DNA from 2 places in the Achromobacter sp. CF-sbj1-Ac2-l genome. Region 1 is predicted to be linked to the other one. Evidence: predicted binding sites of a transcription regulator. Region 1 holds the regulator's gene; the other holds the start of a gene.
What was found. The regulator LexA, encoded in region 1, represses DNA repair genes until DNA is damaged. The targets are predictions, from matches to a motif close to ACTGTATNNNNATACAGT.
Positions count from the first base shown of each region.

Region 2: a site for LexA is predicted at 11,343-11,360, ahead of imuA (translesion DNA synthesis-associated protein ImuA). Genes of this name have one in related genera too.

Region 1 is NZ_CP199855.1:3,827,226-3,843,274, reverse strand. Features, by position in the region: gene ACUDCK_RS17375 (hypothetical protein) at 16-336, shown strand; gene ACUDCK_RS17370 (cold-shock protein) at 708-911, shown strand; gene ACUDCK_RS17365 (DUF924 family protein) at 1,036-1,599, shown strand; gene ACUDCK_RS17360 (cold-shock protein) at 1,888-2,094, shown strand; gene ACUDCK_RS17355 (TIGR00645 family protein) at 2,196-2,741, opposite strand; gene ACUDCK_RS17350 (M48 family metallopeptidase) at 3,001-3,756, shown strand; gene tig (trigger factor) at 3,925-5,235, shown strand; gene clpP (ATP-dependent Clp endopeptidase proteolytic subunit ClpP) at 5,240-5,893, shown strand; gene clpX (ATP-dependent Clp protease ATP-binding subunit ClpX) at 5,995-7,293, shown strand; gene lon (endopeptidase La) at 7,544-9,994, shown strand; gene lexA (transcriptional repressor LexA) at 10,099-10,749, opposite strand; gene ACUDCK_RS17320 (amino acid aminotransferase) at 10,906-12,105, opposite strand; gene uvrB (excinuclease ABC subunit UvrB) at 12,183-14,309, shown strand; gene ACUDCK_RS17310 (low molecular weight protein-tyrosine-phosphatase) at 14,558-15,049, shown strand; gene iscR (Fe-S cluster assembly transcriptional regulator IscR) at 15,239-15,781, shown strand; gene ACUDCK_RS17300 (IscS subfamily cysteine desulfurase) at 15,800-16,049, shown strand, end outside.
Region 2 is NZ_CP199855.1:2,633,962-2,650,010, reverse strand. Features, by position in the region: gene ACUDCK_RS12140 (efflux RND transporter periplasmic adaptor subunit) at 1-479, shown strand, start outside; gene ACUDCK_RS12135 (efflux transporter outer membrane subunit) at 535-1,956, shown strand; gene ACUDCK_RS12130 (hypothetical protein) at 2,340-3,203, shown strand; gene ACUDCK_RS12125 (thiamine pyrophosphate-binding protein) at 3,187-4,920, shown strand; gene ACUDCK_RS12120 (Bug family tripartite tricarboxylate transporter substrate binding protein) at 4,963-5,940, shown strand; gene ACUDCK_RS12115 (SDR family NAD(P)-dependent oxidoreductase) at 5,942-6,736, shown strand; gene ACUDCK_RS12110 (IclR family transcriptional regulator) at 6,767-7,573, opposite strand; gene ypfH (esterase) at 7,584-8,303, opposite strand; gene ACUDCK_RS12100 (amino acid permease) at 8,465-10,006, shown strand; gene ACUDCK_RS12095 (methyl-accepting chemotaxis protein) at 10,071-11,123, opposite strand; gene imuA (translesion DNA synthesis-associated protein ImuA) at 11,450-12,148, shown strand; gene ACUDCK_RS12085 (Y-family DNA polymerase) at 12,078-13,547, shown strand; gene ACUDCK_RS12080 (error-prone DNA polymerase) at 13,555-16,049, shown strand, end outside.

The sequences.
Region 1 (16,049 bases):
CAAGGAAGAGTGATCATGGAAATACTGAGTCGGCATGTTGCCGACGTGGCGGGCGGCGTTGAGCTGCACACAACGCTGGATGGCGAGAGCATCAGCGTCTATGTCGTGACCGATGTGGACGATCTCAATGCGATTGCCGACATCGTGCCCCCCGAAAAAGTCGAAGCCGGCGCGGACATACACGCCGCCAGTGTCGACAATGTTGATAATGCGCAAGAACAAATCGACCAAGTCCTGGAAAATATGAATCCCGGCGACGTGGCGGTTTTCCTTTGCTCGGGCCCCGACGCTTTCGGCGCGGCGCTCGATCTGTTGGGTTTACCTATCGAAGAGTAAGCCTGACGGCAAACCAAAGTGCCCGTCCAAACGGCGTATGCATCCGGGTACGCTCTTTGCCGGCATTTATATAAGCCTTGATTGTTTTTTTATGATGCGTGGGTGTTTACACCTATGCAGGGCTTCTTTTTTCCTATGAAAACGTGCAAATTCTGTTCGCAGTTTCTCTTTGTTGCATTATTGGCACGTATTTTTTAGGATTATGTTGACTTGTGAGGGGAACATAACGATAGTGTCGGCACACGATCACAAGCGTTGCGATTTTCGTTCAGTGCCGTGCCTTTTCCGGCTCAGCGTTATTGTTCTACTGTCCCCTCCTTGATTGATTCGTGACCTCCGGGCATTTGCCCATTATCTCTAGGAAATACAGTATGGAAACCGGCGTCGTTAAGTGGTTCAATTCGGAAAAAGGCTATGGCTTCATCACCCCGGAAGCGGGTGGTAAGGACCTGTTCGCTCACTTCTCCGAAATTCAGGGCTCGGGCTTCAAGTCTCTGGAAGAGAACCAGCGCGTCAGCTTTGTGACGGCCAATGGCCCCAAGGGCCCGCAAGCCACGAAGATCCAGGTCCTGTAAGGTTCTGGCTTTTCGGAAAAGCCCCTTCGGGGGCTTTTTTGCGTTTGGGCTCCCCGCGGTATCCTTGCCCGTGTCTCCCGCCGCACAGCCTGGCCGGACCCGCCATCGACAGAGGACGATCTCCATGACCCACCCTGGCCAAGCCCCCGCATCCCTGACGCCGCAGGACGTCGTCGCGTTCTGGCGCGACGCCGGGCCGCGGCAATGGTTCACCAAGGACGCGGCCTTCGACGAGCGCTTTCGCCAGCATTGCGGCGCCGCCCACATGGCCGCCGCCGCGCGCCAGTTGGATGCCTGGCTGGATGAGCCGGACGGCGCGCTGGCCCTGATGATCCTGCTGGACCAGTACCCCCGCAACGCCTACCGCGGCACGGCTCACATGTTCGCCACCGATCCGCTGGCGCTGCTGTTCGCCGAACGCGCCATCGCCGCCGGCCACGACCTTGCCGTCGATCCGGAGCTGCGCCAGTTCTTCTACATGCCCTTCGAGCACGCCGAGACCGTGGCCGCACAGAACCGGGCGGTTGCATTGATGGAGCCGCTGGGCGCCGACGCGGTGCGCTGGGCCGTCCTGCACCGCGACATCATCAAGCGCTTCGGCCGCTTTCCCCATCGCAACGCCGCGCTGGGCCGGCAGACCACGCAGCCCGAGCAGGAGTTCCTGGACACCGGCGGCTTCTCCGGCTGAGCCCCGGCGGCATGGCCGTTCGACGCGAGCGTATCTGCTTGTATCGGTGCATGGCGAGTTGAAAGATCCGGGGCCGCGGCTCGGGTGGTGGCGCGGCGCGGGCATGGCGATCACCGCATATTTGACGTTTTTCCGGGTTCGCCAATACACTGGGTTCAGCGAGATTTTCAAGAGACGCGGTCTGCGTTTAACTTGTCGCGGTCAGTGGTGCTGCGGTTGCTTTCCTCTCCCATCCTTGATCATCTGGCGCCCCGCGAGCAATCGCTTCTTTAGGTTCGAGGAAATTCCATGGCAACCGGCATCGTCAAGTGGTTCAACGCCGAAAAAGGGTATGGCTTCATCATGCCCGACGACGGCAGCAAGGATCTGTTCGCCCACTACTCGGAAATCCGCAGCGAAGGCTACAAGTCGCTGCAGGAAAACCAGCGCGTCACGTTCGAGGTCGGTACCGGCCCCAAGGGTCCCAGCGCCAAGAACATCAAGGTGGCGGCCTGAGTACAGGTCCACGGCGGGCCGGATACGGCCCGCCGTAATAAAAAAGCCCCGACACGCCAGTGCCGGGGCTTTTCTTTTCCCGCGCGGCGCGGGGGGGGCGTTCAGTGCTTCGCGTGCGATGGCGTGGACAGCCTGTCGACCAGGGCGATGCCCAGCGCCGACAGAATGAACAGCGCGTGAATGATGGTCTGCCACATCACGCCCGCTTCCGAGAAGCGCGCGTTGGGCGTGCCCAGCGTGCCGGCCTCGATGAAGGTGCGCAGCAGGTGGATCGACGAGATGCCGATGATGGCCATGGCCAGCTTGACCTTGAGGACGCTGGCGTTGACGTGGCTGAGCCATTCCGGCTGGTCCGGATGCCCCTGCAGCCGCAGGCGCGACACGAAGGTCTCGTAGCCGCCGACGATCACCATCACCAGCAGGTTGGAGATCATCACCACGTCGATCAATCCCAGCACCAGCAGCATGATTTCCATTTCGCCGAAGCTGGTGGCGTGCGTCAGCAGATGCCAGAGTTCCTTCAGGAACAGCATCACGTAGACGCCCTGGGCGACGATCAGTCCCAGATAGAGCGGCAGTTGCAGCCAGCGCGAACTGAAAATCAGGCTGGGCAGCAAGCCAAGACGGGGTGGGGTGTTGGGGGTCATGATGGGTGCGAGCCGTTATAGGGATACGGAAAAAGTGCGGCGGCAATTCTAACAACGCCGCGCTCTCCCGGGATTTGTTTTTGATGACGAATTTATGGCGGAGCAGGGGGTACTTACCACGGTAAGAAGTCTTTCGCCCGCCTTTTGTGTAAGAGAAATTCGCATTTGCGAAACTCTGTGGCGAAACGGTTTGAGCGCTTTTGGCGTATATAGAATTGCCGCCTCACTCGAACAGAGTCAGTTAAGAGGAGTTTTTTCCATGAAGATCCGCTACACCGTTGCCGCGCTGGCCGTTGCCCTTGCCCCTTATTCCGCGTCGCATGCCCTCGATATCGGGGGACTGGTGGGCGCCGGCAGCAAGGTGGTGCAGGCCGCCACCCTGAGCGATGCCGAAATCAAGACCTTGTCGGACAAGGCTTGCGCGCAGAGCGACTCCCAGGAAAAGATCGCCGCCCCGGGCAGCAAGTACGACGTGCGCCTGCAGAAGATCGCCAAGCAACTGGGCGGCACCGTCAACGGCCAGAAGGCCAACTACAAGGTCTACATCACCAAGGACGTCAACGCCTGGGCCATGGCCAACGGCTGCATCCGCGTCTACAGCGGCTTGATGGACATGATGACCGACGACGAAGTGCTGGGCGTCGTGGGCCATGAAATCGGCCACGTGGCGCTGGGCCACAGCAAGAAGGCCATGCAGACCGCCTACACGGTCTCGGCCGCGCGCGACGCCGCCGGCGCCGCCGGTGGCGCCACGGTCGCCGCCCTGAACTCTTCGCAGTTGGGCGACCTGACCGAGAAGTTCATCAACGCGCAGTTCTCGCAATCGCAGGAAAGCGCCGCCGACGACTACTCGTTCGACCAGTTGCAGGCCAAGAAGCTGAACACCCGCGGCCTGGTGACGGCGTTCCAGAAGCTGGCCGAGCTGGACGGCGGCAAGAGCGATATGATGAGCTCGCACCCGTCTTCGGCCAAGCGCGCGCAGCACATCGAAGATCGCATCGCCAAGGCCAAATAAAGCGCCCTGGCGGGCAATTTGCCGCCCTTTCCGGGTGGAAAACGGGGCGCGAGCATCCGGGCTTGTCCGGGTGCTCGCGCCCCTTTGCGTCAGGGGTCCGGAAGTTTCCGGTAAAATGCCGCGTTTATCCGCCCGTCATCCCATATCTTTCGGAAAATAGGTCTTTTAATGCAGCCTGTGGTTGAAACCCTCTCCGGCCTCGAGCGCCGTGTTGATCTGGCCGTCTCGGTGGCCGACGTCGAAAAGGAAGTCCAGGCGCAGTTGAAGCGCGTGGCCCGTACCGCCAAGGTCCCTGGCTTTCGTCCCGGCAAGGCGCCGCTCGCCATGCTCGAGCGCAGCCATGGCCCCGGCATCCGCTACGACGTGATCAACAGCCAGGTCGGCCGCGCATTCGAACAAGCCGTCGACGGCGCCAAGCTGCGCGTCGCTGGCGCCCCGAACCTGGAACCCAAGACGGAAGGCGTCGGCGAAGACACGCTGGCCTTCACCGCCACATTCGAGGTCTACCCCGAAGTCGCCGTGCCGGACCTGTCGGCCCTGGCCGTGACCCGCTATGAAACCGCCGTCACCGACGCCGAAGTGCAGCAGACCCTGGACGTCCTGCGCAAGCAGCGCGCCACGTTCGAAGCCCGCGAAGGCCGCGCCTCGCAAGACGGCGACCGCGTCACGCTGGACTTCGCCGGCACCATCGACGGCGTGCCGTTCGAAGGCGGCAAGGCCGAAGACTTCCCGTTCGTGCTCGGCCAAGGCCGCATGCTGCCGGAATTCGAAGAAGCCGCCCGCGGCCTGAAGGCTGGCGAAAGCAAGGTCTTCCCGCTCAAGTTCCCCGATGACTACCAAGGCAAGGAAGTCGCCGGCAAGACCGCCGAATTCACCATCACCGTCAAGGAAGTGGCCGAAGGCGTGCTGCCCGAACTGAATGCCGAATTCGCCAAGTCGCTCGGCCAGGCCGAAGGCGACATCGAAAAGCTCAAGGCCGACATCCGCAGCAACATCGAACGCGAAGTCAAGGTTCGCGCGCAAGGCCGCACCAAGTCCAGCGTGATGGACGCCCTGGTCGAAGCCGGCAAGTTCGACGTGCCGAAGGCGCTGGTCGACAACGACGTGCAAAGCCGCATCGCCGCCGCTCGCGAAGAGCTCAAGCAGCGTGGCGTGCCCAACGCCGAGTCCGTGCCGATCCCGGCCGAAGCGTTCTCCACCGAATCCGAGCGCCGCGTGCGCCTGGGCCTGCTGGTGTCCGAACTGGTCAAGCAAGCCCAGCTTCAGGCCAAGCCGGAACAGGTCCGCGCCCGCATCGAAGAGTTCGCGGAAAACTACGAACAACCCGCCCAGGTTGTCAGCTATTACCTGGCCGACCGCCAGCGTCGTGCTGAAATCGAGGCTATCGTGCTCGAAGACAACGTCGTCGCGCATGTTCTGGAAAAGGCCAAGGTCACCGACGAAAAGGTGCCTTTTGATCAGTTGATGGGGATGGCGTAACACTATGCAGAGATTCACCGATTTCTATGCGGCAATGAATGGCGGGTCGTCGGTGACCCCCACCGGCCTGGGCTACATTCCCATGGTGATCGAGCAGTCGGGGCGCGGCGAACGCGCCTACGACATCTATTCGCGTCTGCTCCGCGAGCGGCTCATCTTCCTGGTGGGCCCGGTCAACGACGCGACGGCCAACCTGGTCGTGGCGCAGTTGCTGTTCCTGGAATCGGAGAATCCTGACAAGGACATTTCCCTGTACATCAACTCGCCCGGCGGGTCGGTGTACGCGGGCATGGCCATCTACGACACCATGCAGTTCATCAAGCCGGACGTGTCGACCCTGTGCACGGGCCTGGCGGCCAGCATGGGCGCCTTCCTGCTGGCGGCTGGCAAGAAGGGCAAGCGCTTCACCCTGCCCAACTCGCGCATCATGATCCACCAGCCCTCGGGCGGCGCCCAGGGGCAGGCCTCCGACATCCAGATCCAGGCTCGCGAGATCCTGGACCTGCGCGAGCGTCTCAACCGCATCCTGGCCGACAACACCGGCCAGTCGATCGACCGCATCGCCCTGGACACGGAACGTGACAACTTCATGTCCGCCGAAGATGCGGTATCGTATGGACTGGTGGACAAGGTGATGACCTCCCGTTCGGAAGGCTGACTTCCCGGTTGAGTCCCATCCGCTGCCGCCATGTTTGAGTAAGCGCAGGCGCCGGGCCCTTTACCCGGTCCGGCGCTTCTTTACCTGAGATACGACTACATATGCCTGAAAAAAAGGGATCGGCAGACGCAAAAGTGCTGCATTGCTCGTTTTGCAATAAAAGCCAGCACGAAGTCCGCAAGCTGATCGCGGGTCCGTCGGTATTCATCTGCGATGAATGCATAGACTTGTGCAACGACATCATCCGCGAGGAAGCGCAGGCTACCGCGCGCGCGGCGATTCGTTCCGAACTGCCCACTCCGGCTGAAATCAAGACGTTCCTGGACCAGTACGTGATCGGGCAGACCTCGCCCAAGCGCATGCTGGCGGTGGCCGTCTACAACCACTACAAGCGCATCCGCCACGGCGAGATCAAGGGCGACGAAGTCGAGCTGTCCAAGAGCAACATCATGCTGATCGGCCCCACCGGGTCGGGCAAGACACTGCTGGCGCAGACCCTCGCGCGCATGCTGAACGTGCCGTTCGTCATGGCAGACGCCACCACGCTGACCGAAGCCGGTTACGTCGGTGAAGACGTCGAGAACATCATTCAGAAGTTGCTGCAGAACTGCAACTACGAAGTCGAGAAGGCGCAGCGCGCCATCATCTACATCGATGAAATCGACAAGATCTCCCGTAAGTCCGACAACCCGTCCATCACCCGCGACGTGTCGGGCGAGGGCGTGCAGCAGGCCCTGCTCAAGCTGATCGAAGGCACCGTGGCCTCGGTGCCGCCGCAGGGCGGGCGCAAGCACCCCAACCAGGACTTCGTCCAGGTCGACACGACCAACATCCTGTTCATCGTCGGCGGCGCCTTCGACGGCCTGGAAAAGGTCATCCGCGACCGCACGGAAAAGTCCGGTATCGGTTTCTCCGCCTCCGTGCGCGCCAAGTCCGAGCGCGGCGTCGGCGAGCTGTTCTCCGAAGTCGAGCCCGAAGACCTGATCAAGTTCGGCCTGATCCCCGAGCTGGTCGGCCGCCTGCCCGTGGTCGCCACGCTGGACGAACTCGATGAAGCTGCCCTGGTGCAGATCCTCACCGAGCCCAAGAACGCCCTGCTCAAGCAATTCCAGAAGCTGTTCGCCATGGAAGGCGCCGAGCTGGACGTGCGTCCCGCCGCCCTCAAGGCCATCGCCCGCAAGGCGCTCAAGCGCAAGACCGGCGCCCGTGGCCTGCGTTCCATCATCGAGCAGGCCCTGCTCGACACCATGTATGACCTGCCGTCGCAAGGCAACGTCAAGCGCGTGGTGCTCGACGAAGGCGCGATCGAAGGCGAGGGCAAGCCCTTGCTGATCTACGCCGACGAAGAGGGGACGACCGAAAAGCCCGAGCGCGGGGAAGTCCGCGACGCCGCGGCCTGACGGATATTTCAAGAAAACCCGTTTCCGTAACGGGTTTTTTTGTCTCAGGGCCCCGATTGAACGCACACTCCCTGGGTGTGTGCAATAAAACTGGATACCGGCCGCCGTTTTTTTTGCGGTTTTGTTTATCCGGCCGCCGGGATCTTGAATTTTCGGCTATTGTTCCCATAACAGACGTAACTGACGGGGCTGTCCGGGTATACCCGGTCATCCTGTCCCCGATACGCCGAGTCATACCGAGGAACCTCCTATGTCTGCCAGCCAGACCCTGCCTTCCGACCCGATCGACCTTCCCCTGCTGCCGCTGCGCGACGTCGTGGTGTTCCCGCACATGGTCATCCCGCTGTTCGTCGGCCGTCCGCGCTCTATCCGCGCGCTCGAGGTTGCGATGGAAGCGGGCAAGAGCATCATGCTGGTGGCCCAAAAGTCCGCCGGCAAGGATGATCCCACCCCTGAAGACGTCTACGAGATCGGCTGCGTCGCCGGCATCCTGCAGATGCTCAAGCTGCCCGACGGCACCGTCAAGGTGCTGGTCGAAGGCACCCAGCGCGCCCGCATCAACAGCATCGAAGACGCCGACTCGCACTTCACCTGCCAGGTCACCCCGATCGAGCCGGACGCCGTCCAGGGCTCCGAGACCGAGGCCCTGCGCCGTGCGATCGTCGCCCAGTTCGAGCAATACGTAAAACTCAACAAGAAGATCCCCCCGGAGATCCTGACCTCGCTCGCCGGCATCGATGACGCCGGCCGCCTGGCCGACACGATCGCCGCGCATCTTCCGCTGAAACTCGAGCAGAAGCAAAAGATGCTCGAGATCGTCGGCACCTCCGAGCGCCTCGAAGGCCTGCTCACGCAGTTGGAAACCGAAATCGACATCCTTCAGGTCGAAAAGCGGATCCGCGGCCGCGTGAAGAAGCAGATGGAAAAGAGCCAGCGCGACTACTACCTGAATGAGCAGGTCAAGGCCATTCAGAAGGAGTTGGGCGAGGGCGAAGAGGGCGCCGACATCGAGGAGCTCGAAAAGAAGATCATCGCCGCGCACATGCCCAAGGAGGCGCGCAAGAAGGCCGATGCCGAGCTCAAGAAGCTCAAGCTCATGTCGCCCATGTCGGCCGAAGCCACCGTGGTGCGCAACTACATCGATACGCTCATCAACCTCCCCTGGAGGAAAAAGAGCAAGATCAACAACTCCATCGCCAACGCCGAAACGGTGCTCGACAACGACCACTACGGCCTGGAGAAGGTGAAGGAACGCATCCTCGAATATCTCGCCGTGCAGCAGCGCGTGGACAAGGTCAAGGCGCCGATCCTGTGCCTGGTCGGTCCTCCCGGGGTCGGCAAGACCTCGCTGGGCCAGTCCATCGCCAAGGCCACGAACCGCAAGTTCGTGCGCATGGCCCTGGGCGGCGTGCGCGACGAGGCCGAGATCCGTGGCCACCGCCGTACGTACATCGGCTCGATGCCCGGCAAGATCGTCCAGAACATGTCGAAGGTCGGCGTGCGCAATCCCCTGTTCCTGCTCGATGAAATCGACAAGCTGGGCATGGATTTCCGCGGCGATCCCTCGTCGGCGCTGCTCGAAGTGCTGGACCCGGAACAGAACCACACGTTCCAGGACCACTACATCGAAGTGGACTTCGACCTGTCGGACGTCATGTTCGTGGCCACCAGCAACACGCTGAACATTCCGCCGGCCCTGCTGGACCGGATGGAAGTGATCCGCCTGTCGGGCTACACCGAGGAAGAAAAGATCCACATCGCCCGCGACCATCTGCTGCCCAAGCTGATGAAGAACAACGGCGTCAAGGATACCGAGCTGACCGTCGATGACAGCGCGCTGCGCGACATCGTGCGCTACTACACCCGCGAAGCCGGCGTGCGCGCGCTCGAGCGCGAAGTGGGCAAGATCTGCCGCAAGGTGATCAAGCAGTTGCTCACCCAGAGCGACCGCGCCAAGGCCGAAGGCAAGACCTTCGAACTCAAGCCGGTCAACGTCACGGGCGAGAACCTCAGCGACTACCTCGGCGTGCGCCGCTACACCTTCGGCATGGCCGAAAAGGAAAACCAGATCGGTCAGGTGACCGGCCTGGCCTGGACGGAAGTCGGTGGCGACCTGCTCACGATCGAAGTGGCGGACATGCCTGGCAAGGGCGTGATCCAACGCACCGGTTCGCTGGGCGACGTGATGAAGGAATCGGTCGAGGCGGCCCGCACGGTGGTGCGCTCGCGGGCGCGTCGCCTGGGCTTTGCCGACAGCGTGTTCGAGAAGCACGACATGCACGTGCACGTGCCGGAAGGCGCGACGCCCAAGGACGGTCCGTCCGCCGGTATCGCGATCACCACGGCCATGGTGTCGGCCCTGTCGCGCATCCCGGTGCGCGCCGACGTCGCCATGACCGGCGAGATCACGCTGCGTGGCGAAGTCCTGCCGATCGGCGGCCTGAAGGAAAAGCTGCTGGCCGCCCATCGCGGTGGTATCAAGACGGTCTTGATCCCGGAAGAAAACGTCAAGGATTTGGCGGAGATCCCGGACAACGTCAAGAACCATCTCGAGATCGTGCCGGTCCGCTGGATCGACAAGGTGCTGGAACTGGCCCTGGAACGCCTGCCGGAGCCGCTGGCTGAAGACGAAGCGGTCAAGGAGCCGCTGGTCGCCAAGCCGGCCGAGCCGGGTTCGACGGATCCGGTGCTCAAGCACTGATGCCTGGCCCGAGGCGCCCCGCGAGGGGTGCTCGCAAAAAGAAACCCCGCGCAAGCGGGGTTTCTTTTTTGGCGCGTCCGTGGCGCCGGATCGGAAGCAGTGGGTCAGTGCAGCGTGTGCGGGCGGATCAACCCGACCGCGATGCCTTCCAGCGCGAATTCCTGGTCGGCCTCGACCACGATGACGCTGAAGTCCGGATTCTCGGGCAGCAGTTCGATGCGGCCGTTCTGGCGTTGCAGGCGCTTGACGGTGACGTCGTCGCCGAGCCGCGCGACCACGATCTGGCCATTGCGAGCCTCGGAAGCCTTCTTGACGGCCAGCAGGTCGCCTTCGAGGATGCCGGCGTCGCGCATGCTCATGCCGCGCACCTTGAGCAGGTAATCGGGCGTCTGCGCGAACAGGCTGGTATCGACGCCGATCTCGCGCTCGACATGTTCCGCGGCCAGGATCGGGCTGCCTGCCGCCACGCGCCCCACCAGCGGCAGCAGTAGCTGCGCCAGGCCGGGCAGGGGCAAGGGCGCCTGCGACGGTGTCGGCGAGTTGTCCTTCAGGCGGATGCCGCGGGAGGCGCCGGCGGTGAGCTCGATGGCGCCCTTGCGGGCCAGGGCCTTCAGATGGTCTTCGGCCGCATTGGGCGAGCGGAAACCCAGGGCCTGGGCGATCTCGGCGCGGGTGGGCGGAAAGCCGGTACGCGCGACGGTCTGCCGGATGAGGTCCAGGATTTGCTGTTGACGATCAGTGAGTTTGCTGGCCATGGCGGTGATCCGTTTGTGAGTCGGACTGTACATATATACAGCGGCATTCTGGGGGACATAACGCAAAAATGCAAGCGTTGATCCAACGCGGTTTTGTGACAGGCAATAAAAACGGGACCCGCAGGTCCCGTTTGGAGGTGCCGCTGTCGGCGCGTCTTACAGTACCGCGGCGATGCCCTTGGCCACCTGGTCGATGTTGCCGCTGTTGAGCGCGGCAACGCAGATGCGGCCGCTGGAGACGGCGTAGACGCCGTGCTCTTCGCGCAGGCGGTCGACCTGGGCCGAGGTCAGGCCCGAGTACGAGAACATGCCGCGCTGCTGCAGCACGAAGCTGAAGTCCTGCTTGCCGCCGTGTTCCTTGATCTTCTCGACCAACTGCTTGCGCATCAGGCGGATGCGGTCGCGCATGGCGCCGAGTTCCTCTTCCCACATGGCGAACAGCTCGGGCGAGTTCAGCACGGTGGAGACGATCGTGCCGCCGTGGGTGGGCGGATTGGAGTAATTGGTGCGGATGACGCGCTTGAGCTGGCTCAGCACGCGGGTGGCTTCGTCCTTGCTGCCGGCCACGACCGTCAGGGCGCCGACGCGCTCGCCGTACAGCGAGAACGACTTCGAGAACGACGAGCTGATGAACATGGTCAGGTCGAGGTCGGCGAACAGGCGCACGACCGCGGCGTCTTCACGCAGGCCTTCGCCGAAGCCCTGGTAGGCGATGTCCAGGAACGGCACCAGCTTGTTTTCCTTGACGACCGCGGCGATCTGCTTCCATTGGTCGAAGGTCGGGTCGACGCCGGTGGGGTTGTGGCAGCAGGCGTGCAGCACGACCACGGTGTTGGCCGGCGCGGCCTTCAGGGCGGCCAGCATGCCGTCGAAGTTCAGGCCGCGGGTGGCGGCATCGTAGTAGGCGTAGGTGCCGACTTCGAAACCGGCGCGTTCGAACAGCGCGCGGTGGTTTTCCCAGCTCGGATCGCTGATCAGGACCTTGGAGGTCGGCAGCAACTGGCGCAGGAAGTCGGCGCCGATCTTGAGCGCGCCGGTGCCGCCCAGGGCCTGGGTGGTCAGGACGCGGCCGGCAGCGGCCAGCGGGGAATCCTTGCCGATCAGCAGGGCTTGCGCGCCCTGGTTGTAGCCGGCGATGCCTTCGATCGGCAGGTAGCCGCGGGCGGCGGCGGCCTCGATGCGGGCGATTTCCGCCTTGCGCACGGCGCCCAGCAGGGGAATGCGACCCTGGTCGTCGTAGTACACGCCCACGCCCAGATTGACTTTACCGGGGCGGGTGTCCGCGTTGTATTGTTCGTTCAGACCAAGAATGGGGTCGCGCGGCGCGAGTTCGACGGAATCGAAAAGGGTGCTCATGGGACTCTGCTGAGGGTGAGTGGACGCAGTCGGAAGTGCTGTGGATAATGGGGGGTTTACCCTGGGAACAGTCTAGCATGCCTAAGAGCGCAATAGACCCGAGCGCGGCGGGTGCCGCAGCCGTTGGCTCCGTCACTGACGGGGCGGCCGATGTGGCCCCTGGCGCTGTCGCGGCGGCCCCTGGCCCGGGGTACGTCGATTACCCCGGCAGCCCGTTCCACCTCTACCAACCCTATCCGCCCGCCGGCGACCAGCCGGGCGCCATCGAAGGATTGGTCCAGGGCGTGCAGGACGGCCTGATGTACCAGACCCTGCTGGGCGTGACCGGCTCGGGCAAGACCTACACCATGGCCAACGTCATCGCCCAGTTGGGGCGGCCGGCGCTGGTGCTGGCGCCCAACAAGACGCTGGCCGCGCAGTTGTACGCGGAAATGCGCGAGTTCTTTCCCAAGAACGCGGTGGAGTACTTCGTCTCGTACTACGACTACTACCAGCCCGAGGCCTATGTGCCGACGCGCGACCTGTTCATCGAAAAGGACTCGTCGATCAACGAGCACATCGAGCAGATGCGCCTGTCGGCCACCAAGAGCCTGCTGGAACGGCGCGACACCATCATCGTTGGCACCGTGTCGTGCATCTACGGTATCGGCAACCCCGGCGACTACCACGCGATGGTGCTGATCCTGCGCGCCGGCGACCAGATCTCGAGGCGCGAGATCCTGGCGCGGCTGGTGGCCATGCAGTACACCCGCAACGACGCCGAATTCACGCGCGGCGTGTTCCGCGTGCGCGGCGAGACCATCGACATCTTCCCGGCGGAAAGCGCCGAGCTGGCGCTGCGCCTGACACTGTTCGACGACGAAATCGAAAGCCTCGAGCTGTTCGATCCGCTGACCGGCCGCATCCGCCAGAAGCTGCCGCGCTTCACCGTCTACCCCGGCTCGCACTACGTCACGCCGCGGGATACGGTGCTGCGCGCCATCGAGACTATCAAGGAGGAGTTGCGCGAACGCACCAAGCGCTTCGTCGACGACGGCCACCTGGTCGAGGCCCAGCGGCTTGAGCAACGCACCCGCTTCGACCTGGAAATGCTGCAGGAACTGGGTTTCTGCAAGGGCATCGAGAACTACTCGCGCCACTTGTCCGGCGCCGCGCCGGGGGAGCCGCCGCCCACGCTGATCGACTATCTGCCCGCCGATGCGCTGATGTTCATCGACGAGAGCCACGTCACCATCGGCCAGCTCAGCGCCATGTACCGGGGTGACCGCTCGCGCAAGGAAACCCTGGTGCAGTATGGCTTCCGGCTGCCGTCGGCGCTGGACAACCGGCCGCTCAAGCTCGAGGAATTCGAGGCGCGCATGCGCCAGTGCGTGTTCGTGTCGGCCACGCCCGCGGCGTACGAAAAGGAGCACGCCGACAACGTGGTCGAGCAGGTGGTGCGTCCCACCGGCCTGGTCGATCCGATCGTCGAGGTGTTGCCGGCGCGCACCCAGGTCGATGACCTGCTGGGACAGATCAAGGCGCGCACCAGCCAGGGAGAGCGGGTGCTGGTCACCACGCTGACCAAGCGCATGGCCGAGGACCTGACCGACTTCCTGACCGAGCACGGGGTGCGGGTGCGTTACCTGCACTCGGACATCGATACGGTCGAGCGCGTGGAAATCATCCGCGACCTGCGCCTGGGCACGTTCGACGTGCTGGTGGGCATCAACCTGCTGCGAGAGGGGCTGGACATTCCGGAAGTGTCGCTGGTTGCCATCCTGGATGCGGACAAGGAAGGCTTCCTGCGTTCCGAGCGCAGCCTGATCCAGACGATCGGACGCGCCGCGCGCAACCTGAACGGCCATGCCATCCTGTACGCCGACCGCATCACCGATTCGATGCAGCGCGCCATGGAGGAAACCAGCCGTCGCCGCGCCAAGCAGTTGCAGTTCAATGCCGATCACGGCATCACCGCGCGCGGCGTGCAGAAGGCCGTGCGCGAGCTGATCGACGGCATCGTCGCCCCGGTGCAGCACGACGCGCTGGAAGCCGCGGTTCCGGCTGAGCTGCTCAAGGACGAAAAGGCCCTGGCCCGCGAGATCAAGCGCCTGGAAAAGCTGATGATGGACCATGCGCGCAATCTGGAGTTCGAGCAGGCCGCGGCCGCCCGGGATGCGCTGACGGCGCTCAAGCAGCGCGTGCTGCTGGATGGCGCGGTATGAGGTAAATCGGTATCTAAATGTGTCTCTGCGCTGACAGTGTGCTGAATATTGGGAAAAGTCATCATGTTGTCAGCGGGCGTCCGAAATTTGCGCAAGGGATCCGTCCCAGGCCCTCCGGAAAGCCTCAAATATAGTTGTTAACTATATGATTTATAATGATTATTTAAGGCGGTGGCCCAGCGTGTAACGGATGGCGAAAACGCAAAAAAAGCTTGCCTTATCTCGGGTTTTCCCGCACACTTACTCCCATGATGACCAAGGTACTTTTCGTTTGCATGGGCAATATCTGTCGCTCGCCGAGCGCAGAGGGCGTGTTTCGCCATTTGGTGAACGACGCGGGTTTGGGCGATGTGGTTCGCATCGACTCCGCGGGCACGCACGCGTTTCACATCGGCGAGGCGCCTGATGCCCGGGCGCAGGCCGCAGCGCGCAAGCGCGGCTACGAGATCACGCACTGCGAGGCCCGCCAGGTCACCGCGGAAGACTTCCGCGACTTCGACCTCATCCTCGCCATGGATTGGGACAACCTGTCCGCCATGCAGCAGCAGTGCCCCAAGGCGTACCAGCACAAGCTGATGCTGTTGATGCGTTTCGCCAACGAGTTCGAAGAGGCGACCGTGCCCGATCCGTACTACGGCGGCGCCGACGGTTTTGGCAAGGTGCTTGACTACCTCGAAGACGCCTGTCAGGGCGTGCTTGAACTGGTCCGTAAGCGCGCTACCCAATACCAGGCGGCTTGAGCCTCCTGTGCGCCGGGGCGTCCTGTGGGGCGCCTGGCGATTGGTAGTGAAAAAACCGCGCGACAGCGCGGTTTTTTCTAGCCGGGAGCCATACCAAATTACTCGGGAATTTGCTATACTTGAGCCAATTACTCGGGTATTGACCGTCGGATTCGCCGGCGGCCATTGCCGAATCACAGGGAATTCACCATGCGGCTAACTACCAAAGGGCGTTTCGCCGTGACTGCCATGATCGATCTGGCTATGCGGCAGCATAGCGGCCCGGTCACTCTTGCGGCCATCAGCCAGCGTCAGAATATTTCGCTTTCCTATCTGGAACAGCTGTTCGGGAAACTGCGCCGCCACGAACTCGTGGACAGCGTGCGGGGCCCGGGCGGCGGTTACTCGCTTGCCCGCCTGGCGCGCAACGTGACCGTGGCCGACATCATCTTCGCCGTCGATGAGCCGCTGGACGCCACTAGCTGCGGCGGCAAGCGGGACTGTACGAGCGGCAACGACGGCAAGCCTGGCAAGTGCATGACGCATGAGCTCTGGGCCACGCTGAATCGCAAGATGGTCGATTACCTGGATTCGGTGTCGCTGCAGGATCTGGTCGATCAGCAGCGTGTGCGCCAATTGCAGGAAGCCAACAATCAAGCGCAGGCCTGCGCGGTGCGCGTGAATCGGGTGGGAGGCGCCAATAACGCCGCCAACGCCCCGACCACCACCGTCGCGGCCAATGCCACCGTATAAGCAGTAGGAGTTGTAGAGATGACCACCCGCCCGATCTATCTGGATTACTCGGCCACGACCCCCGTCGACCCGCGCGTCGTCGAAAAAATGATCCCGTGGCTGTACGAGAGCTTCGGCAATCCCGCGTCGCGCAGTCACTCGTTCGGCTGGGAAGCCGAGGAGGCCGTCGAACGCGCCCGCGAGGAAGTCGCCAAGCTGGTGAACGCGGATCCGCGTGAAATCGTCTGGACCTCCGGCGCCACCGAGTCGGATAACCTTGCCATCAAGG
Region 2 (16,049 bases), 1.2 Mb from region 1:
TGAACACCGCCCGCCTGAACCTGGAACGCAGCCGCGTGCTGGCCGTGACCGATGGCCGCGTCACCAACCTCGACCTGCGCGCCGGCTCGTACGCCAGCGCCGGGCGCGGCGTGATGGCGCTGGTCGACGCCAGCTCGTTCTACGTCGAAGGCTATTTCGAGGAAACCAAGCTGCCCGGCATCCACGAAGGCGACCCCGTCACCGTCACGCTGATGGGCGACAACCGCCAGATCCGCGGCCACGTCGAGAGCATCGCGCTGGGCATTGCCGACCGCGACCGCAGCACCGGCGCCAACCTGCTGCCCAACGTCAACCCGACCTTCAACTGGGTGCGCCTGGCGCAACGCATCCCGGTGCGCGTGAAGATCGACGAAGTCCCCGCCGGCGTGCGCCTGGTGGCCGGCCAGACCGCCACCGTGGCGGTCGGCGCCGCCGCCGCGCCCGCGCAGACGCGGACCGACACGCGCCAACCCTCTTGAGCACGCGCTTTCACCCACTCGTCAACCACTTAGACAACGCCAAGCCGTAACCGCCATGAACACCAGATTCCTCCTGCCGCTGATGCTGTCCGCCGCGCTGGCCGGCTGCGCCGCCGTGGGCCCTGACTACCAGGTGCCCGCCGACGCGGCCGCCGCCCGGCCAGGCGCGCAGGCGCCATTCGCCGAGGCGCGGGAGGGCGTGTTCCAGCGCGACCAGGTGCCCGGCCACTGGTGGCGGCTGTACAACGATCCGGTGCTGGACGGCCTGGTGGAGAAAGCCCTCGCGGCCAACACCGACCTGCGCGTGGCCAGCGCCAACCTCGAACGCGCCCAGGCCGCCGTGCGCGAGACCGAGGCGCAGCAGCAGCCCAGCCTGGGCGTGAACGCCTCGCCCACCTTCGGCCACGTCTCCGGCATCCAGGAACTGGCGCCCGGCATCGATCCGCCCAACCGCTGGTCGTACTCGGCCGGCGCCAGCATGTCGTACCAGGTGGACCTGTTCGGCCAGATCCGGCGCGCCGTGGAAGCGGCCGGCGCCGACGCGCAGGCGGCGCAGGCCGCCTACGACGCCACCCGCGTCACGGTGGCGGCCGAAACCGCCCGCGCCTACGCCAACCTGTGTTCGGCCGGCATGCAACTGGCCTCGGCCGAGCATTCGGTGAAAGTGCAGCAGGAATCGCTGGACGCCGTCAGCCGCCTGCAACGCGCCGGCCGCGGCACCGCGCTGGACGTCACCCGGGCCCGCAGCCAGTTGGAACAACTGCGCGCCAGCCTGCCGCCGTTCCAGGCGCAGCAACGCACCGCGCTGTACCGGCTGGCGGCGCTGACCGGGCAGACCCCGGCCGAGATTCCGACCACGCTGCTGCAATGCGCCGCCGCGCCGCAATTGAGCCAGACGATCCCGGTGGGCGATGGCGCCGCGCTGCTGCGCCGCCGTCCCGACATCCGCCAGGCCGAACGCGCGCTGGCCGCCGCCACCGCGCGCATCGGCGTGGCCACCGCCGACCTGTACCCGAAGATCACGCTGGGCCTGTCCGGCGCCTCGGGCGGCCCGGCCGCCATGTTCGGCGATCGCGGCACCTTCAGTTGGAGCGTCGGTCCGCTGATCTCCTGGACCCTGCCCAACACCGGCGCGGTGCAGGCGCGCATCGCCGAGGCCGAGGCCAACACCAAGGCCGCCGTGGCGCGCTTTGACGCCTCGGTGCTGAATGCGCTGCGCGAAACCGAGAGCGCGCTGGTGGTGTACGCGCGCCAGCTCGATCGTCAGGCGGCGCTGCAAGCGGCGCGCGACCAGGCGGCGCAGGCCGCGTCACAGGCACGCCAGTTGTTCCAGTACGGCAAGACCGACTACCTGACGGTGCTCGACGCCGAACGCACGCTGGCCAGCAATGAAAGCGCGCTGGCCGCCGGCCAGGCCGAACTCAGCAACGACCAGATCGCCGTGTTCCTGGCGCTGGGCGGCGGCTGGGAAAAGTAGGCGCGGCAGGCGATACCCGGGCGGCCAGGTCGCCGCCCGCCTGTTGTTTCCCTCCGGCGCGTGGCGCCGACCTCCCCGAACGGGCCGACGCGCCCGCTTCTCCAGGGCTTCGCGCCCTTCCCCCCCCTCCTTCGCATGGATCGCGCGCGCCCGCGATGCGCGGCCGTACCACGCGCCTTTGCCCCGCGTCGGCGCGCCTGCCTCCCCGATGGATGGCGCCCCTCATTTTCAAATAGCTTCCACAATATGGAGACAGGATTGTTGGCGCCGCCCATAGCCTCTTAGAATCGGTCTCACATCATTATTCCAATTCAAGCAGAGACAGATCGATTTCCTGGCGGCCTCCCGTGGCGCCACCAGGAATCAAAACAAACATCCATAATATGGAAGAACAAAACAACGCCGAACCCGCCCGCGTCATGGACAGCATCACCAAGCTGCGCGCCGAAGACGCCGGGCGCGTGGTGATCGCCGGCTCCCATGGCGGCAGCTACGCCGCCTATTGCGCCGCCCGCGGCCGGGTTCGCGCGGTGGTGCTGAACGACGCCGGCGTCGGCTGGCAACAGGCCGGCATCGCCGGGCTGGACGAACTGCAGCAGTGGGGCGTGGCCGCCGCCACCGCCGACTACCGTAGCTGCCGTATCGGCGACGGCGCCGACATGGCGCGCCACGGCATCATCAGCCACGTCAACGGCCTGGCCCATGCGCTCGGCTGCCGGCCCGGCATGGCCGTGGCGCAGGCCGCGCGGCGGCTGGCCGATGCCGACATGGCGCCGACCTGGCCGGCGCCGCGCCACGAGGCCCGCGCCGTCCTGGCCACGGCTGCCGACGGCACGCCGCGCGTGATCGGCGCCGACTCGGTCTCGCTGCTGGAGCCGGCCGACGACGGCCTGATCGCCGTCACCGCCTCGCACGGCGAACGGCTGGCGGGCCTGGCCACCGACGGCGTGCGCCCTCGCCCCTGGCTGGTGACTTTCAACGACGCCGGCATCGGCAAGGACAGCGCCGGCATCGGCCGCCTGCCCCTGTTGCAGCAGCGCGGCATCGCCGCGCTGACCGTGTCGGCCCACAGCGCCCGCATCGGCGACGCGCGCTCCTGCTACGAGGACGGCGTGGTCTCGTGCGCCAACGCCCGCGCCCGCGAACTCGGCTGCCGCATCGGCGCCCCCCTGAAATCCTTTATTGACGCCCTGCTGGCCGGGCGCGCAACCCACCTGGAGCATTCCCCGCATGTCGGAAACCCTTGAAATCACCGGCGGCGAAGCCATCGCCCGCATGTTCGCCGCGCATGACGTCGGCCTGATGTTCGGCATGGGCGGCTTCCAGCTACTGCCGTTCTACGACGCCGTGCGGCGCCTGAAGCTGAACCACAACCTGATCAACGACGAACGCTGCGCGGTGTTCGCCGCCGACGCCTACACCAAGGTCAGCGGCCGTCCCGCCGTGTGCGACGCCACGCTCGGCCCCGGCGCCACCAACCTGGTCACCGGTCTGGCCGAGGCCTACAACGCCGGCACCGCCATGGTGGCGCTGGTGGGCGACTCGCACCGCATGCATTCGTGGAAGAACATGACGCAGGAGGCGCGCCAACTGGAAGTGCTGCGCCCGGTGGTCAAGGACGTGCTGCGGGTCGAGAAGATCGAGCGCATTCCCGAACTGGTGCGGCGCGCCTTCGCGGTCGCCACCAGCGGCCGGCCCGGCCCGGTGGTGCTGGACGTGCCCGAGGACATCGCGCATGAAGTCCACGCCTTCGACGCCGCCGCCTTCCACGCCAGCGAGACCTACCGCCGCGCGCCCGCGCTGCGCTGCCGCCCGGATGCCGACGCCCTGGCGCAGGCCGCCGCCATGCTGGCCGGCGCCGACCGCCCGCTGATGCTGTGCGGCGGCGGCGTGCACATCAGCGAGGCCGCCGAGGCGGTGCAGGATTTCGCGCGGCGCTACAACATTCCGGTCGCCCACACCATGAGCGGCAAGGGCGCCATCGCCTGCGACGATCCGCTGAACGCGGGCCTGTTCGGCCGCTACAGCCGCATCGCCAACGACCTGATCGCCAAGGCCGACTGCCTGTTCGTGGTGGGCTGCAAGCTGGGCGAAGTGGCCACGCGCCGCTATGACCTGCTGGCCACCGGCGCGCCCATCATCCACCTGGACATCGTGGCCGAGGAATTCGACCGCACCACCACGCCGGCGCTGCGGCTGTGGGGCGACGCCCGCGCCACGCTGGCTGAACTGGACCAGGCCCTGGCCGCCCAGCCCGACAACGGCGGCGCCCGCCGGGAAGGCTACGCCGCCGAAGTCGGCCAGGCGATGCACACCTGGCGCGAATCGGTGCGCGCCAAGCTGACCTCGGCCGACCGGCCCATCGGCATGGCGCGCCTGATGCACGAGATCAACGCCAGCCTGCCCGAAGACGGCGTGCTGGTGGCCGACGGCGGCTTCGCCGCGCACTGGGGCGGCCTGCTGTTCGACACCAAGCGCGCCGGGCGCGGCTTCGTGCCGGACCGGGGCTTCGCGTCGATCGGCTACGGCATCCCCGGCGCCATCGGCGCGGCCGCCGCCGCGCCCGGACGGCAGGTGGTGAGCCTGACCGGCGACGGCGGCTGCAACATGTCGCTGGGCGAGCTGGAAACCGCCGTGCGCATGGGCCTGGCCTTCACCCTGGTGGTGGTCAACAATGCCGCCTCGGGCTATATCAAGGCCTTGCAACACCTGATGTACGGCAGCGGCAGCTACCAGTCGTCCGACCTGGCCGAGACCAACTACGCCAACGTGGCGCGGGCGCTGGGCTGCAACGGCATCCGGGTGGAGGACCCGGCCGAGATTCCCGCCGCGCTGGCCGCCGCCTACGCCTGCAAGGACCGCCCCACCGTGCTGGACGTGGTGGTGACGCGCGACCCCGCGCACATGCTGCCCGGCGTGGACAGCCGCGCCGCCAAGATCAAGCCGGGCGACCGCATCGCCTGAGCCTGAATAACAACACAGACATCCCAAGCGAGGAGACAACCCATGAAGATCCGTACCTGGCTGACCGTGGCGGCCGCCGCCCTGGCCACCGTGCTAGCGCCGTCCGCCGGCGCCCAGAGCAACTATCCCGACCGTCCGATCCGCCTGATCGTGCCCTTCCCGCCCGGCGGCACCTCGGACGTGGTCGGCCGCATCTTCGCCGAGGCGCTGGGCAAGCAGATCGGCCAGCCCGTGGTGGTGGAAAACCGCGGCGGCGCCGGCGGCACGGTCGGCTCGCGCGCGGTGGCCAGCGCGCCGGCCGACGGCTACACGCTACTGCTGGGCACCTCCAGCACCAACGGCACCAACTCGGCGGTCTACAAGAACCTGCCGTACGACGCGGTCAAGGACTTCACCCCGGTCACGCAGATCATCCGCGTGCCGGGCGTGATCGTGGTCAACAAGGACTTCCCGGCCAAGGACTACGCCTCGTTCGTGGCGCTGATCAAGGGCGCGCCGGGCAAGTATTCGTATGCCTCGTCGGGCAACGGCGGCGCCACCCACATGGCGATGGAATACTACAAGTCGCTGTCGGGGCTGGACATGATGCACGTGCCGTATCGCGGCACCGGCCCGGCGCTCAACGACGTCATCGCCGGCCAGGTGCCGATCCTGTGGGACACGGCGGCCTCGTCGATGGCGCACATCCAGTCCGGCAGCCTGCGCGCCATCGTGGTGGCCGCGCGCAAGCGCCTGCCGCAACTGCCCGACGTGCCCACCTTCGCCGAGGTCGGTCTGCCGACGTATGACGCCGAAATGTGGAACGGCCTGCTGGCCCCGGCCGGGCTGCCCGCGCCGATCCTGGCCAAGCTGGGCGAGGCCTCGCGCCGCGCGCTGGCCGACCCCGAGGTGCAGGCCAAGTACGCCGGCGTGGGCGCCTACGTGGTGGCGGACAAGCCGGAGGCCTTCGCCGCGATGATCAAGGAAGACGTGGCCAAGTGGAAGAAGGTGGCCGAGTTCGCGCACATCTCGGTGGACTGACATGGGCCAGCGCATGCAAGGCAAGACCGCGCTGGTGTTCGGCGCGGGTTCTTCCGGCCCGGGCTGGAGCAACGGCCGCGCCGCCGCCGCGCTCTACGCCCGCGAAGGCGCCCACGTGTTCGCGGTCGACCTGCGCGCCGATTCGGCCGAGGAAACCCGCCGCATCATCGCCGAGGAAGGCGGCCGCTGCACCGCGCTGGCGGCCGACGTGACCGACAGCGCGCAGATCCTGGCGGCGGTGCGGGCCATGCTGGCCGAGGCTGGCAGCATCGACGTGCTGCACAACAACGTCGGCATCACCGAGATGGGCGACCCGATCGAAGCCAGCGAGGAGAGCTGGCACCGCGTCATGGACACCAACCTGACCGGCGTGTTCCTGACCTGCAAGCACGTGCTGCCGGTGATGCTGGCCCAGGGCGGCGGCAGCATCGTCAACATCTCGTCGCTGGCCTCGATCCAGGTCAACACCTACCCGTACACCTCGTACTACGCCGCCAAGGCCGGCTTGAACCATCTGACCCGCGCCCTGGCGGTGCGCTATGCGCCCGACAACATCCGCGTCAACGCGGTGCTGCCGGGCGTGATGGACACGCCGCTGATCTACACCCAGATCGCGGGCCAGTTCGAGGACGTGGAGGAAATGCGCCGGCGCCGCCACGCCGCCAGCCCGATGGGCCGCATGGGCGACGCCTGGGACGTGGCGCACGCGGCGCTGTTCCTGGCCAGCGATGAAGCGAAGTACATCACCGGCGTGTGCCTGCCGGTGGACGGCGGCAAGTCCTGCGCGGGGCGATAGCCGGCGGCGCGGGCCGGCCTGTGCCGCGCTTCAGGCCGGGCGCGGCGCCAGTTCGGCGCCCAGTTCCGTGGCGGCGCGTTGCAGCGCCGCCACCACTTCCTGCAGCCGCGCCCCCGACAGCCGCGAGCGGATCGCGGCCACGCTGAGCGCGGCCACCACGTGCTGCTCGCGGTCATACACCGGCACGCCCACCCCCAGCATGTCCGGGATGATGCGCCCCGGGTTCAGCGCATAGCCATTCTTGCGGGCCGCGGCGATGTCCTCGCGCAGCATCGCGGTGGACGGCAGGTCGGGCGCGGCCGAGGCGTCGTAGCGCGCCAGCACCCGCTCGATGTCGTCGTTGGGCAGGAACGCCAGCAGCGCCAGGCTGCCCGCCCCCACGCCCAGCGGCCGGCGGTGGCCGACCTCCAGCGTCAGGATCTTGATGGGAAAATCGCCCGTCTTGCGGTCGACGCAGACCGCCTCGTGGCCCGACCGCACCGACAGGAAGCTGGTGTCGCCGGTCGATTGCGCCAGCCGCAGCACCGCCGATTCGGCGATCGCCTTGATGCCGTGGCGGCTTTCCGCCGCCAGGCCCAGGATGTACGACTCGCGGCCCAGGCTGTAGGTCTTGAGCTTGGGATTGAGCGCCAGGAAGCCCTCTTGCAGCAGGGCCGACAGCATGCGGTGCGCGGTGGGCGGCGTCAGGCCCAGGTCGCGCGCCACGTCGGTCAGGCCGACCCCGCGCGCGGGCGCGGCGCCCACGTACTTGAGGATGCGCAGCACCCGGAAGATGCTTTGCGCGCCGCCGACCGGATCGGCGTCGCGCGCGGTGGCGGAGGATTTGGCGGGGCTCACCGGCGCGCCTTCAATGCACCGTGGTGCCGTCGGGCGGCGACTGGTTCAGGCCCAGCGCCGCTTCCCAACTGCGCAGCGGCACGCAGGTCTGCAGCCGCTCGATGGCGCGCTGGATCAGCGCCGGATGCAGCTCGTGGCCGACCTGCGAGGCCACGTCGATGGTGGCGTCGCCGTGCAGCTCGTCCAGCCGCGCCTGCGCCGCCTGGATGTGCGCCACCGGCATGACGGCGTCGGCCGCGCCGTGCAAGAGATGCAGCGTGGTGTACTGCGGCGCGGCCTTGGGCAATTGCGCATAGCGGCCAGAAAAGGCGATCACGCGGCCGGCCATGCCGTCATGCGCCTGCACCAGCTCCAGCGCCATGATGGCGCCCTGCGAGAAACCCGCCAGCGCGGTGTCGGACTGCAACAGGCCGAAGCGGGCCTGGGCCCGCTGCACGTAGGCCTCCAGCGGCGGCAGGGCCCGGGCCACGCGTTCGGGGCGGTTTTCCTCGGTGACGCCGCGCACCGAGAACCATTGCCGGCCGGCGCCGCCGCCATCGAAGGGCTCGAAGCCCTCGGGGATCAGGATCGCCGCCGCGGGGAACGCGGCGCGCACGGCCTGGGCCAGCGGCAGCAGGTTGTCGGGCGCGCCGCCGACGCCGTGCAGCAGGATGAAAAGCTGCCGCACCTCGGTGCCGGGCTCGGGCAGGAATTCGATTTCGTGGGGGGACGCGGGGGAAGAAGTGGCCATGCTACGGCTCCGGACAGGCACTGGATGGCCCCATTGTAAAATGCCCGTCATACGCAATCCTAGGCAAAGCGCCCCCCGGGCCGGCTCGTGCCCCCGGTGTCCACAAGGCGCCCAGGGGCGTGCGCGGTCGGCGCGGGGCTTTGCATCAACCTGTGCATTCCATGAAAACACCGACGACAGACTCGGGAACCCCGCCGGCCGGCAAGAACCAGTTGCACCGCGTGCTCAAGGCGCGCCACCTGACCATGATCGCCCTGGGCGGCGCCATCGGCACCGGCCTGTTCATCGCCTCGGGCGCGGCCATCGCCCAGGCTGGCCCGGGCGGCGCGCTCACGGTGTACCTGCTGATCGGCCTGATGGTCTATTTCATCATGACCAGCCTGGGCGAACTGGCCACCTTCATGCCCGTGTCGGGCTCCTTCTGCACCTATGCCTCGCGCTACGTGGACGGCGGCTTCGGCTTCGCGCTGGGCTGGAACTTCTGGCTCAGCTGGGCCACGGTGGTGGCGGTGGACGTGGTGGCCGCCCAACTGGTGATGGCGTACTGGTTCCCCGATACCCCCGGCTGGATCTGGAGCGTCGCCTTCCTGGCGCTGACCTTCGGCCTGAACGCCTTCTCGGCGCGCAGCTTCGGCGAGGCCGAGTACTGGTTCGCCATCATCAAGGTGGTGGCGGTGCTGTGCTTCATCGTGCTGGGCCTGGCCATGCTGGTGGGCATCATCCACAGCGACGCGCCGGTCGGCGTGCGCAACTGGACCGTGGGCGAGGCGCCCTTCGTCGGCAACGCCGCCACCTGGGTCGGGGTGGCCATGGTGGTGGCCTATTCGTTCCAGGGCACCGAACTGGTCGGCGTGGCCGCCGGCGAATCCGAGAACCCGCGCCGCAACGTGCCGCGCGCCATCAACCACGTGTTCTGGCGCATCCTGCTGTTCTACGTGCTGGCGATCCTGATCATCGGCCTGCTGATCCCCTATACCGACCCGCAACTGCTGCGCAACGAGGTCGAGGACATCGCCGTCAGCCCGTTCACGCTGGTGTTCCAGCACGCCGGGCTGCTGTCGGCGGCCACCGTGATGAACGCGGTGATCCTGACCTCGGTGCTGTCGGCCGGCAATTCGGGCATGTATGCCGCCACGCGGATGCTGTTCAACATGGCGGTCGAGGGCCAGGCCCCGGCCGTGTTCAAGCGCCTGACCGGCAACGGCGTGCCGCTGTACGCGCTGCTGGCCACCACCGCGCTGGCCTGCCTGTGCATGTTCAGCGTGGTCTACAGCCCCAAGGCGGTCTATATCTGGCTGCTGAATTTCGCCGGCATGACCGAGTTCATCGTCTGGCTCAGCATCGCCGTCAGCCACTACCGCTTCCGCCAGGGCTACGTGAAGCACGGCTACGACACCGCCAACCTGCCCTACAAGGCCGGACTGTTTCCGTTCGGGCCGCTGTTCGCCTTCGTGCTGTGCCTGCTGGTCACGCTGGGCCAGAACTACCAGGCCTTCCTGGACGAGCGCATCGACTGGATCGGCGTGGTCTCGACCTACCTGGCGATCCCGCTGTTCCTGGCGTTCTGGATCGGCCACCGGCTGGTGAAGAAGTCGCGCTGGATCAGCTACGAAGACATGCAGTTCTACGGCTTCGAGGCCGACCGCGCGGCGGGCGTGCCGCAGGACGAACCGGTAGCCGCCGGCCAGGCCGCGCGGACCTGAGCCGCGTGCGGGCCCGGAGGCATCCGGGGCCACGCGCCCGGCCGCCGTCCGGCCCGCGCCGCCCCTATTCGAAGCTGTCGCGCGGACGCTGCGCGATGACGCCGTACCAGCCCAGGCCGGCATAGGTTTCATAGCCCGGCGTCAGCGCGAACCCCACCAGGCCGCGATCGGCGTTTTCGTAGTAGCCGCGCGGCCGCTCGTCGTGGCGCAGCACGTACCGCTCTTTCAGCGATACCGCGCCATCCGAGGCGGCGATGACGCGCTGGCGGCTGTCGACCAGCAGGCAGCGGGTGCGTCCCCATTCCTCTTCCGACAGGCCCACCGACTTGACGATACTGTCGGCCTGCTGGCTCCAGTCGAAGAACACCCCCAGCACGCCCAGCGGTTCGCCCTGCTTGTCGGCGTCGCGCCGGATCGCGGTGGCGTAGGTGGCGACGTGGGCGCCCTCCAGCAGGCGCTCGCTGTCGATGTCCATGGCCACGTACTCGCCGCCGTCGGCCGTGGCCATCCCGCGCCGGAACCACTCGGCCTGGCTGACGTTGGCGCCGCGCGCCTGCGGATAGCGGTCGGGACGGCCGTTGGCCACCACCCGCCCCTGCGCATCGGCCACCCACAGGTCCAGGTAGACCGTATAGCTGTCCAGGATCACGCCCAGCCGGCCGCTGGCGTGGCGGGCGCTGTCGGCGCCGGGTTCCTGCAAGGCCCGCACCACCGACGAATCCGTCGCCCACCAGCGCACGTCGCAGGAACGCTCGTACAGGTTGCGGTCCATGGTCTCGATCATGTTCAGCGCCAGGTCGCCCAGGCGGCGGCCCTCGTAGCCGCGGATCTCGTGCAGGGTGTTTTCGCCGATGCGGATCAGGTCGGCGATGGACCCGGCCAACTCTTCCTTGAGCGCGTCGGCGATGCCGGTGATCTGCTCGGACACGTACTGCACCTGGTTGGCCACCACCGCGAAACCGCGTCCCGCCTCGCCCGAGCGCGCGGCCTCGATGCGCGCGTTCAGCGACAGGTACTTGGCCTGCTGGTTGATGTCGACGATGCTCTCGATCTTCTCGTTCGAAATGCGCTCGACGCGGCGCGACAGTTCGACGATGCGTTCCGGTTGATGGGCCATGTTCAGCACTCCTTTTGTTGGACGTTGTTGCGTGAGGAGACGGTGACATGGGGACAGAAGCAGGAAGCGTGCCAAGCCCTGCACGGGTTAACGACCGGCGCCTTCCAGGGGCGTGGCGGGGATGGCGACGGCGCATCGCGCCTCGAAGCGGGCCTTGCGGCGCGCACCAATACGGTGCAAGCGACAGATACATCCGGTGCCTTCCGGGTCGGGTAAAATACTGTATATTCATACAGCAATAAGCGATTCCGGCCAGGCGCCTCTCCGCCCGGCCGTGCCGCCACCCACCGAATCTTCACCCAGGAAAACCGGGTCGTCCGCCCGCCATGCCGTCGCCAGAACAGATCCACCCCGCGTTGTGGCGCGCCACCCAGTTGGCGCGCGGCGCCGCCCGCAGCCTGCCCACCGGCCACGCCGCCCTGTCGGCCGAGCTGCCGGACGGCGGCTGGCCGCTGGGCTCGCTGATCGAGCTGCTGGCGCCGCAACCCGGCATCGGTGAAATCCGCCTGCTGCGCCCGGCCCTGGCGCAGCTCGAAACGCGCCGCGCCATCGCCCTGGTGCAGCCGCCGCACGCGCCGCACATCGCCAGTTGGATGAGCTGGCGGCTCGACCCGCGCCAACTGCTCTGGGTCGCCCCCGAAAAACCGCTGGACGCCCTCTGGGCCGCCGAGCAGATCCTGAAGAACGGCAGTTGCGGCGCCCTGCTCTGCTGGCTGCCGCACGTGCGCCCCGAATCGCTGCGCCGGCTGCACCTGGCGGCCCAGGCCAGCGACCTGCTGTTCGTCGCCCTGCGCCCGGCCAGCGCCGCGCAGCACGCCACCCCCGCCCCCTTGCGCCTGGCGCTCGCGCCCGCGCCGGGCGGGCTGTCCGTCCATATCCTCAAGCGCCGCGGACCGGTCTGCGAGGCCCCGCTGTACGTGGGCCTGGAGCCCGGCGTCCTGGCGCCCACCCGCCATGCGCCTCTGGATCGCCGCCTGCCTGCGCTGCCTGCCGCTGGACGCACTGCGCCCGCACTGGCCGCTTGAGGCGCAGGCCTACGCGGTCCTCGACCAGGAACGCGTCGCCGCCCTCACGCCCGCCGCGCGCCAGGCCGGCGTGCGCGCGGGCATGCGCCGCGGCGGCGCGGCCGCCATCGCGCCCGAGGTCGAACTGCTGGCGCGCGACCCGGTGGCCGAGGCCGACACCCTGCAGGGCGCGGCGCTGGCGCTGCTGCAATACACCCCCGAGGTCGCGCTGGCGGACGCAGACACCGTGCTGCTCAACGTCGGCGCCAGCCTGCTGTTCTTCCGCGGGCCACGCGCGCTGCACCGGCGCGTGGCCGCCACGCTGGCCGCGCTGGACCTGCGCGTGTCGCTGGGCATGGCGCCCACCGCCGCCGGCGCCTGGCTGCTGGCGCATCGCGGCGGACGCCGGTCGCCGCGCCGGGTGCTCACCCCGCGCACCCTGGCGCGCCGGCTCGACGCCCTGCCCGTGGCCCTGCTGCCCCAGGCCCTGCCGCGCCTGGACTGGCTCAACGACATCGGCTGCCACACCCTGGCCGACCTGCGCGCCCTGCCGCGCGCCGGCCTGCAACGGCGCAGCGCGCCCGAGCTGCTGCAAGCGCTGGACGCGGCCTACGGCCAGTCGCCCGAACTGCATCGCTGGATCGAGCCGCCGCCGCGCTTCGAGCGCCGCATCGAGCTGATGGAATACCTCGAACACACCGACGCGGTGCTGGCCGTGGCGCGGCGCCTGGCCGAACAGTTGGGCGGCTGGCTGGCGGCGCGGCAACTGGCGGTGCGGCGCGTGCTGCTGCGCCTGGACCACGAGCGCGGCCGCCACGCACGCCCGCCCACCGAGCTGGAACTGGCGCTGGCCCAGCCCGTCTGGCAGGCGCCGCAGATCCTCAACCTGCTGCGCGAAAAGCTCGGCCGCCTGACGCTCGAAGCGCCGGTGATCGCGGTGACGCTGCTGGCGCCCGACACCACCGAACAGCCCGCCGCCAGCACCACGCTGTTCCCCGAACCCGGCGGCACCGCCGCCGACCACGCCCGCCTGCTGGACCTGCTGACCGCGCGGCTGGGCCGCGAGCAGGTGCGCCACGCCTGTCCCCTCCCCGACCACCGGCCCGAGGCCGCCAACGCCTGGGGCGACGCGCTGGAACCGCCGCAACGCCCCGAACCGCTGCCCGAGCCCCTGGACCGCCCCTTCTGGCTGCTCGATCCGCCGCTGCCGCTCAAGCTTGCCGGCCACCGCCCGCAATACGCCGGCCAGGCGCTGCGGCTGATGCGCGGCCCCGAGCGCATCGAAAGCGGCTGGTGGGATCCGGTCCTGACCGTGCGCGACTACTTCGTGGCCGAGGACGCCGCCAGCGCGCGCTACTGGATCTACCGCGAGCGCGACGACGCGCACGCGCGCTGGTACCTGCACGGGCTGTACGCCTGACCCCGCCATGCACGCGCCCGACGATCCCCATGACGACGCCCCCGGTCCGCCTGCCGGACTGCCCGGCTACGCCGAACTGCAATGCCAGTCGAACTTCTCGTTCCTGCAGGGCGCCTCGCACCCCGAGGAACTGACCGCCCGCGCCGCCGAACTGGGCTATGCCGCCCTGGCCATCACCGACGAATGCAGCCTGGCCGGCGTGGTGCGCGCCCACGTCGAGGCCAAGACCCAGAAGCTGCCGCTCATCATCGGCGCCACCTTCCGGCTGCGCGCCGGCCCCGAGGCCGCGCCGCTGGACCTGACCCTGCTGGCGCAGACCCGCGAGGGCTACGGCAACCTGTCCGAACTCATCACCCTGGCCCGCACCCGCGCCCCCAAGGGCGAATACCGGCTGGCGCCCGAGGACTTCACCGCCCCGCCGCCGGGCTACGAACACCTGCGCCACCTGCCCGAATGCCTGGCGATCCTGTCGCCCGTCTACGGCGACGACCCCGACCGCATGGCGCAGCAGGCGCGCTGGCTGGCCGCCACCTTCCCGCGCCGCGCCTGGGTCGGCCTGACCCTGCTGTACCGCTCGCGCGACGACCTGCACCGCGCCGCCGTCGACCGCGCCGCGCGCGCCGCCGAACTGCCGGTGGTGGCGCTGGGCCAGGTGCAGATGCACGTGCGCTCGCGCAAGCCGCTGCACGACACCCTGACCGGCATCCGCACCCACCAGTGCGTGTCGCAATGCGGCTACGCGCTGGCGGGCAACGCCGAGCAGCACCTGCGCACCCGCATGCGGCTGGCCAACCTCTATCCGCCCGAGGCGCTGGCGCAGACGCTGGTGGTGGCGCGGCGCTGCGCCTTCTCGCTGGACGAACTGCGCTACGAATATCCCGACGAGATCATCCCGCGCGGCCACACCCCCGCCACCTACCTGCGCCAGGAAACCCTGGCCGGCGCCGCGCGGCGCTTTCCGGGCGGGACGCCGGACTACGTCAGCGAGCAGATCGAAAAGGAACTGGCGCTGATCGCCGACCTGCAATACGAGGCCTACTTCCTCACGGTCTACGACATCGTGCAGTACGCCCGCGACCACGGCATCCTGTGCCAGGGGCGCGGCTCGGCCGCCAACTCGGCGGTGTGCTACTGCCTGGGCATCACCGAGGTCGATCCGCGCCGCGGCAACAACCTGTTCGAGCGCTTCATCAGCAAGGAACGCAACGAGCCGCCCGACATCGACGTCGACTTCGAACACCAGCGGCGCGAGGAAGTGATCCAGTACATCTACCGCAAGTACGGCCGCCAGCGCGCCGCCCTGACCGCCGTGGTGATCTCGTACCGCCCGCGCAGCGTGCTGCGCGACACCGGCCGCGCGCTGGGCGTGGACCCGGGCGTGATCGACGCGGTGGCGCGCGCCCACCAGTGGTGGGACAGCAAGCAGGAAATGCTGCGCACGCTGGGCGCCTGCGGCCTGGACCCGGAATCGCAGGTGGCGCGGCAGTGGGCCGCGCTGGCCCAGACGCTGATGGGCTTTCCGCGCCACCTGTCGCAGCACCCCGGCGGCTTCGTCATCTCGCGCGGCAAGCTGTCGCGGCTGGTGCCGATCGAAAACGCCGCCATGGCCGACCGCAGCGTGGTGCAGTGGGACAAGGACGACCTGGACGCGCTCAAGCTGCTCAAGGTCGACGTGCTGGCGCTGGGCATGCTGTCGGCGCTGCGCCGCACCCTGGAACTGGCCGGCCAGCGCCGCGGCCAGCCGCTGCGGCTGCAGGACATTCCCGAAGGCGACGAACCCACCTACGACATGATCTGCGAGGCCGACACCATCGGCGTGTTCCAGATCGAATCGCGCGCCCAGATGACCATGCTGCCGCGCCTGCGGCCGCGCGAATACTACGACCTGGTGGTGCAGGTGGCCATCGTGCGGCCCGGCCCGATCCAGGGCGGCATGGTGCATCCGTACCTGCGCCGCCGCCAGGGCAAGGAAAAGGAAAGCTACCCCAGCGAGAAAGTGCGCGGCGTGCTCAGCCGCACCATGGGCGTGCCGATCTTCCAGGAACAGGTGATGCAGATCGCGGTGGTCGCGGCCGGTTTCTCGCCCGGCGATGCCGACCAGTTGCGGCGCTCCATGGCCGCCTGGCGGCGCAAGGGCGGCGTCGACAAATACCGCGTCAAGCTGGTGGGCGGCCTGCTGGCGCACGGCTACACGCTGGACTTCGCGCAGGCGCTATTCCGCCAGATCGAGGGCTTTGGCGAATACGGCTTTCCCGAAAGCCACGCCGCCAGCTTCGCGCTGCTGGCCTACGCCAGTTCCTGGCTCAAGCGCCACGAACCCGAGGCCTTTCTGGCCGCGCTGCTCAACTCCCAGCCCATGGGCTTTTACGCGCCGGCGCAACTGGTGCAGGACGCGCGCCGCCACGGCGTGCGGGTGCTGCCGGTGGACGTGACCGTCAGCGGCTGGGACGCGGCGCTGGAGCCCGCGCCCGCCGACGCGCCGCCGCGCCGGCCCCATCCTCA